2 regions of the Pontimonas sp. genome follow, and region 2 is predicted to be linked to the other one. Evidence: predicted binding sites of a transcription regulator. Region 2 holds the regulator's gene; the other holds the start of a gene.
The links. Region 2 encodes LexA, which represses DNA repair genes until DNA is damaged. Its sites were predicted from a motif close to TCGAACANNTGTTCGA; they were not measured.
Positions count from the first base shown of each region.

Region 1: the regulator LexA is predicted to act here: its motif matches at 5,779-5,794, upstream of recA (recombinase RecA).

Region 1 covers NZ_JAVLBO010000016.1:13,300-20,666, forward strand. The annotation lists gene RI518_RS05615 (ribonuclease J) at 1-342, shown strand, start outside; gene RI518_RS05620 (DNA translocase FtsK) at 436-3,429, shown strand; gene pgsA (CDP-diacylglycerol--glycerol-3-phosphate 3-phosphatidyltransferase) at 3,484-4,194, shown strand; gene RI518_RS05630 (nicotinamide-nucleotide amidohydrolase family protein) at 4,240-4,851, shown strand; gene RI518_RS05635 (helix-turn-helix transcriptional regulator) at 4,973-5,293, shown strand; gene RI518_RS05640 (DUF3046 domain-containing protein) at 5,336-5,593, shown strand; gene recA (recombinase RecA) at 6,002-7,168, shown strand.
Region 2 covers NZ_JAVLBO010000008.1:24,767-32,133, reverse strand. The annotation lists gene RI518_RS03740 (NADP-dependent oxidoreductase) at 1-779, opposite strand, end outside; gene RI518_RS03735 (hypothetical protein) at 1,041-1,712, shown strand; gene RI518_RS03730 (hypothetical protein) at 1,670-2,479, shown strand; gene hflX (GTPase HflX) at 2,484-4,091, shown strand; gene RI518_RS03720 (hypothetical protein) at 4,193-4,744, opposite strand; gene lexA (transcriptional repressor LexA) at 4,940-5,575, opposite strand; gene RI518_RS03710 (LysM peptidoglycan-binding domain-containing protein) at 5,782-6,114, shown strand; gene RI518_RS03705 (histidinol-phosphate transaminase) at 6,193-7,287, shown strand; gene hisB (imidazoleglycerol-phosphate dehydratase HisB) at 7,284-7,367, shown strand, end outside.

The sequences.
Region 1 (7,367 bases), on a different contig from region 2:
GTTTACGTCGATGGCTCCACCGTCGGAGAAATCACCGAAGCCGATTTGAAAGACCGACGCATTTTGGCCGAAGAAGGATTCATCTCCATCTTCCTCGCCATCGACGCTCAAACCGGGAAGATCATCGTCGGGCCGGAAATTCACGCCCGGGGCTTCGCTCCGGACGATTCCGTCTTTGACGATGTCCGCCCCGAAATCCTCAAAGCTCTCGAGGATGCTGCCGGACAGGGCACCAGAGACACCCACGGGTTTAGCCAGGTGGTCCGCCGGGTGGTCGGCCGTTGGGTCAACACCCAACACCGCCGTCGGCCCATGATTGTTCCGATCGTGATTGAGGCCTAAAAACCCTGTTTTTCCGGCAGTCGTCCGGGCACACTTGGTTCGTATCGCGTGTCCTCCGGGGTCAGGTAGCCCCGCGGGATTAGCCTGAAATCCATGGCCACTAAGGGCACGTCGACGCGTGCGCAGGGGACGACGGGGCGCGCGCCCCGCAGTCAGTCCCGCGTGCCCGATACGGAGTTGCCAAAGACCAAGCGGATTGCGAGAAACCCGCAAGCCACACCCCCAGTCCCGGTGACCACCCCCTACGAATCGGGGTTTGCCAAAGCCTGGCGGGTTATCTCCCAAGCCACCGGCGCGGTGTTTCGACTCTTTCCCATCGAGCCGGTTCACCCGGATGATCGCCGCGACAGCGTTCCGTTTGCGCTCTTTGTCCTCGCGGTGGGCGGCATTGTCATTGAATGGTTTAACTACGGGGTGGGTTGGGCCACCACCTTCTCGCTCTACACCTTCGCCGGGTTCTTTGGACGCCTCTCCTTCGCCCTTCCCTTCATCCTTTTGCTGCTCGCCACCTGGCTGTTTCGACACCCCACCAAAGCGGCAGCCAACGCCAGAATCGGCGTTGGCCTGACGCTGTTTATGGTGGCGGTGGCCGGCATGAGCCACCTGGAGGCGGGTCGACCCGTCGTGGGGGAAGCACGCCTGGAGAGCCTCGGGGAAGCCGGGGGTGTGCTGGGCTTTGGTGTGGCCGAAGCCCTCGTGTTCTTGGGCGCCGGGTCACTCTGGATCGCCTGGCCCGTGTTAGTCGTCGTCATGGCCGGGTCCCTGCTGGTGCTCACTAAAACCCCACCGGCACAGATCGGCTCACGCCTGATCGAGGCCTATGCCTACCTGTTCGGACAAAGCCCCGACGAGATTGCCGCCTCCTGGCAGGACCGAAAAGATGCCTGGGCCCAGGCTCGGGCTCACAAACGTGATCTCGTCGCACAGCGAAGCGAACAGCAGGCGGGGGCTGATCATTCGGCTGAGGGCGATGTCGAATACGTCGACATCGACGACCTCGCAGAAACCATGCCGGTCGATCACGACCCCAACATTCCGTGGTGGCGGCGCGGTCGCACACAATCCACCGCCGGGGCGGCAGAAGAGGGCGAGCAGGACAGCGCCCAGGGGGCGGCTGGTGTCGACACTGCTGCTGACACCGGCGTGTGGGGGGCGCTCAGCGCCGCCGAAGAGGCGATGTCTGGTCAAGAAGGCGCCGACCAGGTCGCTGTCGGATTAGAAGCAGACGACGAACCGGCACTCGTGCCGGGCAGCGCTGCCCCGAAGCCTCCCGCCCGGCCCTACAGTCTGCCGCCGATGGCGCTTCTTAAAGCAGGCTCTGTGGCGAAATCGCGCAGTAGCGTCAACGACCAGGTGGTCGCGTCACTGACCCAAGTCTTTGAACAGTTCGGTGTGAATGCCACCGTGGTGGGCTTCACCCGGGGCCCCAGTGTCACCCGCTATGAAGTGCAGTTGGGTACCGGGGTAAAAGTCGAACAGGTCACCCGCCTGGAAAAGAACATCTCCTACGCGGTCGCCAGTAACGAAGTGACCATTTTGTCGCCGATTCCCGGCAAATCGGCGATCGGTGTGGAAATTCCCAACACCGACCGCGACATCGTCACCCTCGGTGACGTCTTGCGCTCCAGCGTCGCCGAGAGTGAAACCCACCCCCTGGTGATGGGGCTCGGTAAAGACGTCGAGGGCGGGTTTGTCGCCGCGAACATGCAGAAAATGCCACACCTTCTGGTGGCGGGTGCGACGGGGTCTGGAAAATCGAGCTTCATCAACTCCATGATCACCTCGGTGATGATGCGCGCTACCCCCGACCAGGTGCGAATGATCCTGGTCGACCCGAAACGCGTGGAGCTCTCCGCCTATCAGGGTGTGCCACACCTGATCACCCCGATTATCACCAACCCGAAACGAGCCGCCGAAGCACTGGCCTGGGTGGTCACCGAAATGGACCAGCGCTATGACGACCTGGCCAGTTTCGGGTTTAAACACATCGACGAGTTCAACCAGGCCGTCATCGAGGGCACCATCGAGCTTCCCCCCGGTCTCAACCGCACCCTCGAGCCCTACCCCTACCTGCTCGTCGTCGTCGACGAGCTCTCCGATTTGATGATGGTTGCTCCCCGGGATGTGGAAGATTCGATCGTGCGCATCACCCAACTGGCGAGAGCCTCTGGAATTCACCTGGTGCTCGCCACCCAGCGCCCCAGCGTCGACGTGGTCACCGGGCTGATCAAAGCCAACATCCCCTCGCGTCTGGGTTTTGCCGTCTCGTCGATGACCGACTCCCGGGTGATCCTGGACCAACCAGGCGCGGAGCGCCTGATCGGTCAGGGCGACGCCCTGTTTATTCCACAGGGTGCCAACAAATCCACCCGTGTTCAGGGCGCCTGGGTGGATCCGGAAGAAATCCACCAAGTGGTCTCCCACGTGAAGCGCCAGGCAGAGCCCGAATATCGCCACGACGTGCAAGCCCAAGTCGCCGATAAGGCCAAACCAGACGCCGACATTGGCGACGATTTGGATGTGCTACTCCAAGCTTGCGAACTGGTCGTCAACACCCAGTTTGGGTCCACCTCGATGCTTCAGCGCAAACTGCGGGTGGGCTTTGCGAAAGCCGGGCGGCTGATGGACCTGCTGGAATCCAGAGACATTGTCGGTGCCTCCGAGGGCTCCAAAGCCCGCGAAGTGTTGGTCTCCATCGAACAGCTACCCCAAGCACTCGCCCGCCTGCGCGGTGAACAACCCGCACCGGCCGCTGCCGCGGCCCAGGCGCCAGAAGCCAGCGAAGCCCCAGAAGCTAGCGAGGCTCCAGAATCCAGCGAGGCCCCCAAGGGGCGCCTCGCTCCCGAAGATCAACTCACCATCGAATTAGACCCCGCCGATATTCCCACCCCACCGGAGGGGATGAGCCCCGGTGGGTCGGGTGCGGGTGTTGCCGCAGAGGGCGTCGCCGTAGCCGGTGACGCAGAGTCTCTGGCACCGGCGAAACCCAAACCGGCCAGTGCCCACCAGGCACACGATGCCGGCGAGTTTGACCCCACAGACGCCCAGTACGATGGTGGGGATGCAGGCGAGTCGCAGCGGCCCTAAGGTCTCGCGGGTCGCGCCTGCACCGATCGAGGTGGCGTCTGTGGGAGGTGTGCGGTGACGGATAAGACAGCTTCTGCCGACACCGGCTCGGGTGCCCGAGGTGCCGCGCGCTTTCGTGGCCGTGTGCTCGCCGGTGGAGACGGGCCAGTTAGTGCCGGGAACCTCGCCAACATCATCACCGTGATCCGCATCGGTTTTGCCCCGCTGGTGCTCTGGTGGTTACTCATCGACGATGGCCAGTGGGGGCTGTGGCGCTGGCTGGCCGCGGCCGTATTTGTCATCGCCATTTCCACCGACGGTATCGACGGGGCCCTCGCCAGGCGTCGAAACTTGGTGACAAGCTCTGGGGTCCTACTCGATCCGGTCGCCGATAAGGCACTGACCGGGGCCGCGTTTGTGGGTTTGGCGCTCCTGGCCGAACTGCCCTGGTGGGTGGTCATTGTGGTGTTGGGCCGCGAATTGGGCATCACGGTATTTCGCCTACTGGTGGCTCAAAACAGGATTATCCCCGCCTCGCGCGGTGGGAAAGCAAAAACCATCTCCCAGGCCGTCGCGCTCGGCTTCTGGCTCGCGCCCACCTGGTTGATCCTTGGCGATTGGATCTTCGTGGTGAACGACGCCCTGATGGTCGTCGCCGTGGCACTGACCGTGATTACCGGCCTCGATTACCTCATCCGCGCGTTGCGCGGTGATCGACTGACCGGCCCGGAGGGCAGTGCTGACCCAGCGGCCAGCAACGGCCCACCCGAGTCGACCACCGCGTAATCGGGGTCGTCGATGCAGGCGGAATCCGATGACCCGGGGTCAAGAATGGCAGGAGAAGTGTCGGCAGAAGCACTGGCAGCGGGTGACCCGGCCGTCGTGATCGATCTGCTGCGCGCGCGTGGGGAGCGGGTGGCGTGTGCGGAGTCGCTCACCGGGGGTGGTCTGTGTTCCGCGCTGGTGTCCATTGCCGGCGCCTCCGCCGTGGTCCTCGGTGGCGTAGTCGCCTACGACAGTTCAGTAAAAGCCCACCTTTTGGCAGTGAGCCGCGACACCCTCAACACCACGGGCGCCGTCAGTGAGGCCGTTGCCCTCGAGATGGCGCGCGGGGTGACCCGCGCCCTCGGTGTGGACTCCGGTGGTGACATCGGTGGTAACACCGGTGGTAACACTGGCGGTAACAACGGCGCGGCGGCCTCGGGGCCTGCGGGAGTGTGGGGGGTATCGACGACCGGGGTGGCGGGTCCGGATCCGGACCCGGTTTCTGGTGCTCCCGCCGGTGTGGTCTATATCGCGGTGGTCGCTCCGGATGGAACGGCGTGGAGTGAGCGTCTGGACCTGGTCGGCTCACGCGAGCTCGTGCGCACAGAGACCGTCTCGCACGCACTGGGACTGTTGCAGCGTGCGATCGAGTCGCAGGCGGGTAATGCGCGGGAATAAAACCTCGCCGCGCACCGTTATCTTCAGTAGCTACACAGAATGGTCACAGGGTTTTACCCGACTGGCGCTAAGCAAAACTGGTTAGAGTATTGTCCACGGCTCGAAGAAGGAGGTGTTCCCCGTGGTGTTGATGAGACACGAAATTGGTGATGTGTTACGTGATTACCGTTTGTCGCGTGGAAAGACCCTGCGCCAGGTCGCGGGGAGTGCAAACGTCGCCCTTGGTTACCTCAGCGAAATCGAGCGCGGTCAAAAAGAAGCCAGCAGTGAAGTGCTGCAAGCCATCGCGGAGGCCCTCGAGTCACCGCTGTCAGAAATCTTGGTCGAAGTGGGCGAGCGTCTCGCCGTCTTTGAAGAGCTCACCCCGGTCTCCGACGTGCCAGACACCCTGCCCGACGAGCTCTACCGCGACCTCGGTCCCGTGGGAGCAAGCCAGCGCTAACGCCCGGGCAGTGCCTGGCGCGAGATGGGTCTTCCACACACGGTGACGCGCAGCGAGTTCGATCGAGCGGTGGCCGACGAGTTCGGCGACACCACCGGGCGCACCCTGGTGCGCGAACTGGTGATGCGCGCACTCGGCGGAGTGACCGCCACCGAAGCGCTCGGCCGGGGCGATGCTCCCGCTGCGGTGTGGCGGGCGCTGTGTGACGAAATGGATGTCGCCCCTCCCCGTCGATACGGCGTCGGGATCGCCACACCGCCCGAGGCGCCATCGCAAGAAGGGGTAACGGCTGAGGGTTAGGTCCTCAGTCCTCAGCACTATGCCCTCAGCACTATGCCCTCAGCACTATGCCCTCAGCACTATGCCCTCGAAGTCCTGTGCCGTGGGAGCGGGGAGCGGGGCAGAAACCGCAGGGTAGAGGGCGGCTGAGTGTGTCTGATTCTCGCCGCGGTGGTCGGGCGAGCGACACGCCGTGGAACAACTGTTCGAATATTCGTTCGAATGGCACTAGCCTCGTCCCCAGGGAGTAACGGTCTGTTGTTTCCCACAGAAGTCCGCTTGAACCGCGAGTGTCGGGGGTGGCGGGTTAGCGTGGGGCCGCTTCTGTTACACCCCACCGCCTTGTCGAGAGACCACGGGCCTTACGGGGCCGCGCGGAGGACGACAGCCGATAGGCAGCCACCCACAATGAGCGAGGAGTAAGTCACCATGACCCAAAATTCCGACCGCGAGAAGGCGCTCGACGCCGCCCTTGCACAGATCGACCGCCAGTTTGGAAAAGGCTCGGTGATGCGCCTGGGTTCGGAAGAACGCGCCCCCGTCGCCGTCATCCCCACCGGTTCCATTGCCCTTGACGTTGCCCTCGGAGTGGGAGGTCTGCCCAGAGGGCGCATCACCGAAATTTATGGACCGGAATCGTCGGGTAAAACAACCCTGACCCTGCACGCCATCGCCAACGCTCAAGCCCAGGGTGGTATCGCGGCGTTTGTCGACGCCGAGCACGCACTGGACCCGGAATACGCCAAAAGCCTCGGGGTGAACATCGACGAGCTGCTGGTCAGCCAACCCGACACCGGTGAGCAGGCACTCGAAATTGCCGACATGTTGGTCCGCTCCGGTTCGGTCGACCTCGTCGTCATCGACTCGGTCGCCGCCCTGGTGCCCCGCGCCGAAATCGAAGGCGAAATGGGCGATAGTCACGTGGGCTTGCAGGCCCGGCTGATGAGCCAGGCGCTTCGGAAACTCACCGGTGGTCTCAACGCCACCGGCACCACGATGATCTTCATCAACCAGTTGCGCGAAAAGATCGGTGTCTTCTTCGGAAGCCCCGAGACCACCTCGGGGGGTAAAGCCCTCAAGTTCTACGCCTCCGTACGCCTCGACATTCGACGCATCGAAACCCTGAAAGAGGGCTCCGATGCGGTGGGTAACCGCACCCGAGTCAAAGTGGTGAAAAACAAGATGGCGCCGCCGTTCAAGCAAGCCGAGTTCGACATTATTTACGGCATCGGTATCTCTCGCGAGGGAAGCCTCATCGACTTTGGTGTCGAACACAACCTGGTGCGCAAATCCGGCGCCTGGTTCACCTACGAGGGCGATCAGCTGGGTCAGGGTAAAGAAAACGCCCGTCGCTACCTGCTGGAGCACCCCGAAATCGCCAACGAAATCGAACGTCGCATCCTCGAGCAGTTGGGCATCGCCCAAATCACGGGTGACAACGTCGCAGAAGTCACCGGCGCCGATGGAACAGGGGCCCAGTCGCCCAAAGCCGCCGGTAAAGACACGGCCACTAAAGACACGGCCACTCAAGACGAGGCCGCTGCCGAAGCGCCGGTGGAATCACTGGAAGAAAAGCGCGCCGAGAAAAGCGCGTAGGGCGTCGGTAGCTCACGGTTATGACACAGTCACCGAAGGACACGGCGGGGGAAGGCGTGGCAGAAGTCATTGCCTTCCCTGGCCTAGTCCAGACAGAGCAGTCCCTCGTTGAGGAAAGCCCCGTTCAGCACTCACTCCCGCAGGATCAACCGGCCGAACACAATCCAGCCGGGAACATAGGGGCGGAGTCGAGTTCAGC
Region 2 (7,367 bases):
ATTTTTTCCGCCAATGCGGTGATAATCGGCGGGTTGAGCCCCACGCGTCCCACGGTGGGGACCCCGAACTGGGGGCCGTCGCCGGAAATGGAGTTGATGTTCTCTCGCGGGACGCCCAACTCCAGCGCCGCCTCGATCATTTCGTGCCCGGAGTTGTCAAACACGTGGTGGAGGCCTTTGGGGGTGAATTCTTCGAGGGAGGCGACGAGGTCACCGTGATAGTCCAGGGGGATGAGACCCATTCCCTCCAAATACACGTGGTTTCGGGGGCTGGCGGTGGCAATCACCGTCGCGCCCAGATCGCGAAGCAACTGGCACATGACCACGCCCACTCCGCCGGAGGCACCGCTGACGGCGACCACCTCTCCGGGTTTCACACTCTGAGATTCCACGGCCGCCCAGGCTGTCTGGGCGGCAACGGGTAACACTGCGGCGTGATCAAAGGTGATTCCCTCGGGTTTTGCCATCACCAGGTTGGCGGGGGAGGAGATGATGTCGGCCATGACCCCTTGGCCGGTGCCCAAGACTTCTGCACCCACCTCGATGTGGCTGACGTCTTTCCCCACCGCAATGGCGATGCCGGAAAATTCACGACCGATTCGGGCGGGGAGTTCGACAATGGGGGTGCGCCCTCGCCGCATTTTGCTATCGGCGGGGTTCAGCCCGGCGGCGACCACGCGGATCGAGACTTCGTCGGGACCAGGCTCGCTGGGATCTGCTTCGTGGGCCAGAGTGATGACCTCTGGAGGGCCGTATCGGTCGTATTTTGCTACTCGCATGCTCGGGCTTTCTTCCTGGGCGCCTGCGGTTGTGGAGGGCAAATCGAGACGTCTTCTCGGCTGGTGGCATCAGTGTAGTAGGGGCCTGTGACATGGCGGCAGGGCGAAAAAGCGACCGTGGGTGAGCAGTAACCGGGTAAGTAATTGATTACCCGGGTGGCCTCCCTGGCTGCGTGGCCACCCACAGTGCCCGCCACTACCAATAAAACGCCACGAAAAAAAGTCTTGAATGTTATTCGACTCTGCAGTTAACTGTGCGCCATGTTGACCCGAAGTCGTGTCACCGCAGCAGCCACACACCCCGATTCGCGCCGCGAGCCGCGGCGACGATCCGGCCCGGCCGACACCCGGAGGACGGCGGGCCACCCCGCAGGAATCCACCCCTCGGGGGCGCTCCCGATTCGAACTGCTCTGCTCACGGGCGGCGCGCTCGCCCTGGCAGCAGTCCCGATCGCCACGCCGCTGTATGCCACGGGCGGTGAATTAGAAGACGACAGTGCCGTCATGATCGGCTCCGATGGAAAGATCTACGCACTCGATCTCGACTCTGCCGAGGTGAGCGGAGGCGTCGCAATAACCGGCGACACCTTCGACTACGTGGTCACTGGCCTCGAAGCAGACCCCGTGTCAAACACCCTCTACGCGATTAACCAGTCGGCCACAGACTCGAACGTGCTGGCCGCAATCGACTACACCACGGCCGAATCCACCCTCGTGGAACCCGACTACGGCGAAGACGAAATTCTGAATGCCCTGGACCGAGCAGAAGACGGTACCTATTTCTTGGGTCACCTGCCCCATGACGGGCCCGCCGGTGCCCACCTGTCCACCCTCGCAGTCGATAGCGGAAACTACAGCACAATCGACACCACCGACCTAGCGGGGGGGGGGTGGGGGGTAATAACAAGATTGTCTCAGCGCTCGTCTCGGTAGCCGATTCCCTCTACGGTTTCGTCCTCGGCGGCGATGACGGGCTCTACCTCGTCGATACCGACACCGGCGAATTGGCCGCCACACAGGCCGCCAGTGACGAGATGGACGGGATCACCATTGTCGCGGCCGATCACACCGCCGATGACACGGTGTATGTGCTCGGTCGAGATATCGACTCCAATGTCTCGCTCTACACCAACGACCTCGCCGGCACCAGCACCCTGGTGGGTGCGATTACCGGCCTCTCCACCGGTGTCTCGGTCGGCAATTTCGCCATCGCGACCCTGCTCGCCGATGAACGCGTCGGTGAGGACACCGAAGAGGGCTCCGGGGGAGACTCCGGAGACGACGAACCAGGTGGGAGCGGGGGTGGTGACCGTGAGCCGGAGGACTCCGATGGTGTCGACACCATCGTCAGCACACCGCTCCCACCTGCCACACTCCCTCCCGGGCAGCCAGAGCTGGCCCCCACAGGACCCGTGACCGCGATCGCCTCTGGCAGCACCCTGCTGGGACTGGGGCTTGGCACAGGGGTCGGCGCACTACTGGGGTTTGGACTCACCGTAGGACTCACTGGGGGAGCCACTGGGCGACTTCGGGGCGCCATTGGGCCCCGAAAGCGTCAGCGCGGCGGGCAGCGCGGCGGGCAGCGTGGTGGGCAGCGTGACCGGCAGCGAAGCCAGCAAGGTGACCTTCGGTTCAGGTCCGCAGCTCGTGCCCAGAGCGAACGGCCCTCCGGTGGGAGCCGCGGGCGCACTATTCTGTGAGGACATGAGTGAATCGTCCAAGCGGGTAGACCCCATTGATCGAATCCTCTCTCGCGCGCCCGAAGAGCGCTCGGCTGCTCCCCAGCAGAGCGTCTTTAGCGCACCGGTAGAAGAACACGCGGGGGATACCCCGGCCACGGTGGCAACCCCCGATACCGCGGAGGCGCAGTCCTCCGTGCGAGCGGGTGCTCCACCGACCACCGGGGATTTGGACCTGGAGGCGAGAAGTGGCCTGCGCCGCGTCGGAGGGCTCTCGACAGAGCTCGAGGACGTCACCGAAGTCGAATACCGGCAGCTTCGTCTCGAAAACGTCGTCCTCGTGGGCGTCTATCGACACGGGGACATTGTCGATGCGGAAAACTCGCTGCGCGAGTTGGCGCTGCTGTGTGAAACGGCCGGCGCCGCCGTCATTGACGGGGTGTTGCAGCAGCGCGACCAGCCAGACCCCGCCACCTATTTGGGCAGTGGCAAAGCGCGTGAGCTTGCCGACCTCGTCGCTGCAGTCCGGGCGGACACCGTGGTCGCCGATACCGAATTGGCGCCCAGTCAACGCCGTGCCCTCGAGGATGCGATCGGAGTAAAGGTCATCGACCGCACAGCGGTCATTTTGGACATCTTTAGCCAACACGCGAAAACCCGTGAGGGTAAAGCTCAAGTGGAGCTCGCCCAGCTGCAGTATTTACTTCCGCGGCTTCGCGGCTGGGGTGCCTCGATGAGCCGCCAGGCCGGTGGCCAGGTCGGTGGGGCTGGTGCCGGAATGGGCTCGCGTGGTCCCGGTGAAACCAAAATTGAGTTGGATCGTCGACGTATTAACCAGCGGATGGCGAGGCTTCGACGCCAAATCGCCGGGTTTAGCCCCGCTCGAGCGGGAAAGCGCAAAAACCGCGAGCGAAACAACATCGCCTCGGTCGCCATCGCCGGCTACACCAACGCCGGGAAGTCCTCGCTGTTGAACCAGCTGACCGGTGCGGGGGTGATGGTTCAAGACGCCCTGTTTGCCACACTGGATCCGACGGTGCGAAAAGCCCAGACACCCGACGGCCGGCCCTACACACTAAGCGACACGGTGGGCTTTGTCCGCTCGCTACCGCACCAACTCGTGGAGGCTTTTCGCTCCACCCTGGAAGAAGTCGGTGATGCCGACGTGATCGTCCACGTCGTCGACGCCTCACACCCCGACCCCACCGCGCAAATCCACACCGTGCGACAGGTCATCGCCGATGTGGGCGCCAGCGAGATCCCCGAAATCGTGGTGTTCAACAAATCCGATCTCATCGACTCTGACCGGGAAGTCGAACTGCGCGGTGTGCAACCCGGTGCTGTCTTTGTTTCGGCGTCCACCGGCCAGGGAATCGACACTCTGCACCGCGCCATCGCCGAGGTACTCCCGCGGCCCACGCTCCACCGCCGCCTGCTCATTCCTTTCGACCGCGGTGACCTAGTCGCCCTCGTGCACGACTCGGGTGACGTGCTGGCGACCTCTTACGACGAGGCGGGAACCAGCATGGAGGTCATGCTGGACGAGGTCACACTCGCCTCACTCGAAGACTTTGTGGTCCTGTCAGACCCGGCGGGTACACCCGCAGCGGTGACGAGCCACTCGGGGGATTAACACTCCTCGCTGCCTCCCACCGCATTGCCTCCCACTGCAGTGCCACCGCATTGCCTCCTACCGCACTGCCGCGGCGCGTGCGCTCCGCCCGCGAGAGGTGTTTAGGCGCTCGCTGGGGGCTCCAGGTAGCCGTCGTCGCCGGGCTTCCCAAAACGCACGGCATCCACCGCGTCGAAAGTGGCGTCGGGGCCGTGTTCGATTGTGACCCACAGCACATTGGCTTCGGCTTGTCGAAGCGCGCGCAGGGTGGGGCTTAGCTGCTCCCGGTCGAGCGCGGCCGAGACCACGATGACCTGCTCTGCCCAACCCAAGAGGGAGCCGATGGCATCGGAGACGACCTGGTGAAACGACTCCACCGAGACACTGACTTCGCCGGTTGTGGGCTGGTTGGCCCCGGGATCTGATTGCGGCGCGAGCCAGAGGGTGGGGGTCGTCCACCAACTGGCGAGCTCGGGCAGAGCGGCATTGAGCTCGGCCCGGATTCCAGAGGCCGCCGCTTCGACGCGCAAAATGTCTGACCCCAGCGCGGTGTCCGCGCTGGTGGCGTGTAAGCGGGCAATGGGAAGCAGCACCCGCAGTGCCCCACCGGGGTGACTCGACTGCACGGCGGCGATGTGCTCGGCACTGGAGTGGAGAAGATCACGACCTGACATGCTCGCCAGGCTACTCCGCTTGCACCCCGCACGGGAAAGGGTGTGTTGGGGCTGCCGCGTCCACCCTCGCCAAACTGCTCCGAGCCCCGAGTGCTGCCCCCCGAGCACTACCCCTCGAGTATTGCCACTCCGGCTCAATCACTCCGGCACAGCGCAGGGAGTCCCCAGTCGACGAGTCTTTTCGTGGGCGAGTCCTCAGTCGACCTTGCGCATCACGGTGACGACCTTGCCCAGGATGGTGGCTTCGTCGCCCAGGATGGGTTCGTAGGCGGAGTTTTGTGGCAACAGCCAGGTGTGTCCGTCTCGTTGTTTGAAGACTTTGACCGTGGCTTCACCGTCGAGTAGTGCGGCGACAATTTCGCCGTTCTCCGCGGTTTTTTGTTCGCGGATGACCACGTGGTCGCCATCGCAGATGGCGGCATCGATCATGGAATCTCCGACAACACTCAGCATGAACAGGTTGCCACCGCCCACCCACTGGGTGGGGAGGCTGACGACTTCTTCGACGTGCTGTTCCGCGGTGATGGGCCCACCCGCGGCGATGCGGCCCACCAGGGGGATGGGCACCATGTTGTCCTCGAGGGAACTCACCGGAGCGACGGGGGCGTCTGCTTCCGGCGTGAGGCGAATGAGCACCTCGAGGGTTCTCGCTGTGCCCGGGTGTCTCCTGATGTATCCGGCGCGCTCTAACTGTCCCAACTGGTGGGAGACACTCGACGTTGAGGTCAGACCGGTGTTGTCACAGATCTCTCGCATGCTGGGGGGAACGCCCCTCGAGTCGAGGCTGCGTTCGATAAATGCCTGGATACGTTCCTGCTGTGGTGTCAACATAACCCCCAGGTTAGCGCGTTTCGAACACTTTTGTGAAACATTCTTTCGAACGTGTCGCGCCAATGTCGGTGGTCCCTGGTGAAATTTCTGGTGTTCGGTAGTTGACAACGTCGCTATTCGAACATATATTCGAAACAGAGATTCGCCCCCGACTCTCCCGGCCGAGGGTCGGGGGCGGGACTCAACACCAGGACAAGGAGAACACCATGTCACACACCACCACCGCCGGCCCCGCTCAGCTCGCCAGTGCGCCACTGAGAATCACTCGGCGTGGACGCGTCGTCCTCGCGGGCCTGATCGCCCTTCCGGTATTAGTGCTGTCACTGGTTTTTGCGACCCCGGGTGCACAGGCCGGTGGCGAAGACGGCACCGTGGAGGTCTACACCGTCCTTGCCGGCGAGTCGCTGTGGGACATCGCCGAAGATATTGCCCCCCAACAGGATCCGCGCGTCGTCATCGATCGCCTGCTACGCGCAAACGCGCTCGACTCTGCGAGCCTGCAGCCCGGTCAACAACTGATCATTCCCGCCGGCCTCTAGCCACGTCCTCTAACCCCTTTCTCCAGGCGCCCGGCTCCTCGCCCCGTCCTCCAGGTGGCCGGCCTCTACGATGGGGGAGTGGAACTTTCCGATCTGCCCATTCGAGACGACCTGCGGGGAAAATCCCCTTACGGCGCTCCGATGGTGGACGTTCCCGTCACGCTGAACGTCAACGAAAATACCCACCGCGTGCCCGACGCGGTGCGATCGAGCATCCTCGAGGCACTCTCTGATGCACTGGAGAACATCAACCGCTACCCGGACCGCGAATTTCTCGCGCTTCGAGAAGGATTAGCCGCTTACCTCGCCCAGCGCCCCACCGGCGAGTCGACGACGGGTGGTCCAGAATCAATCTGGGCCGCCAACGGTTCCAATGAGGTGTTGCAACACGTCTTGCAGGCTTTTGGTGGTCCGGGACGAAGCGTTCTGGGCTTTCCGCCCACCTACTCCATGCACCCCATCATCGCCGAGGCGACGGGAACGCGCTGGGTGCCTGCACAGCGAGACGCCGACTTCGAGATTTCTCCGGCGACGGCCGTGGCCGCCGTCACAGAACACCAACCCGATGTGGTGTTTTTCTGCAGTCCCAATAACCCCACCGGGACCGGGGTGTCGTTAGAGACCATCGAGGCAACCTATGACGCCAGCGAGGCGATGGTGTTGGTCGATGAGGCCTACATCGAATTTGCCCCCGACGATCACCTCTCCGCCAGGCGGCTATTGGCGGGCAGGCCGCGGTTGATGATCTCTCGCACCATGAGCAAAGCGTTTGCCTTTGCCGGGGCGAGGCTTGGCTATCTGATTGCCGATCCGGTGGTCAACGACGCTCTTCGATTGGTTCGCCTGCCCTACCACCTCTCCGCACTCACCCAGGCGGCTGCCACCGCGGCGCTCGCCCACCACGAGACCATGCTCGCCACGGTCGAGTCGATTCGCCAGCAGCGAGATCGCCTCGCGCGCGAACTGACCGCGATGGGCTACTTTGTCTGGCCATCGCTCGCGAATTTTGTGCTCTTTGGAGGCGTAGTGGACCCGGGGGAGACCTTCCGGGGTCTCCTGGAGCAGGGAGTGCTGGTGCGGGATGTGGGCATCGAGCACACCCTTCGGGTGAGCGCGGGCACAGCGGAGGAGACCAGCGCCTTCCTCGAGGCTCTTACTAGACTGGAGCGATGAGTAGAGTCGCCAGTATCCAGCGCCAGACCAGTGAATCCACGGTTAGTGTGAGTCTGAACCTCGACGGCACCGGCGACAAC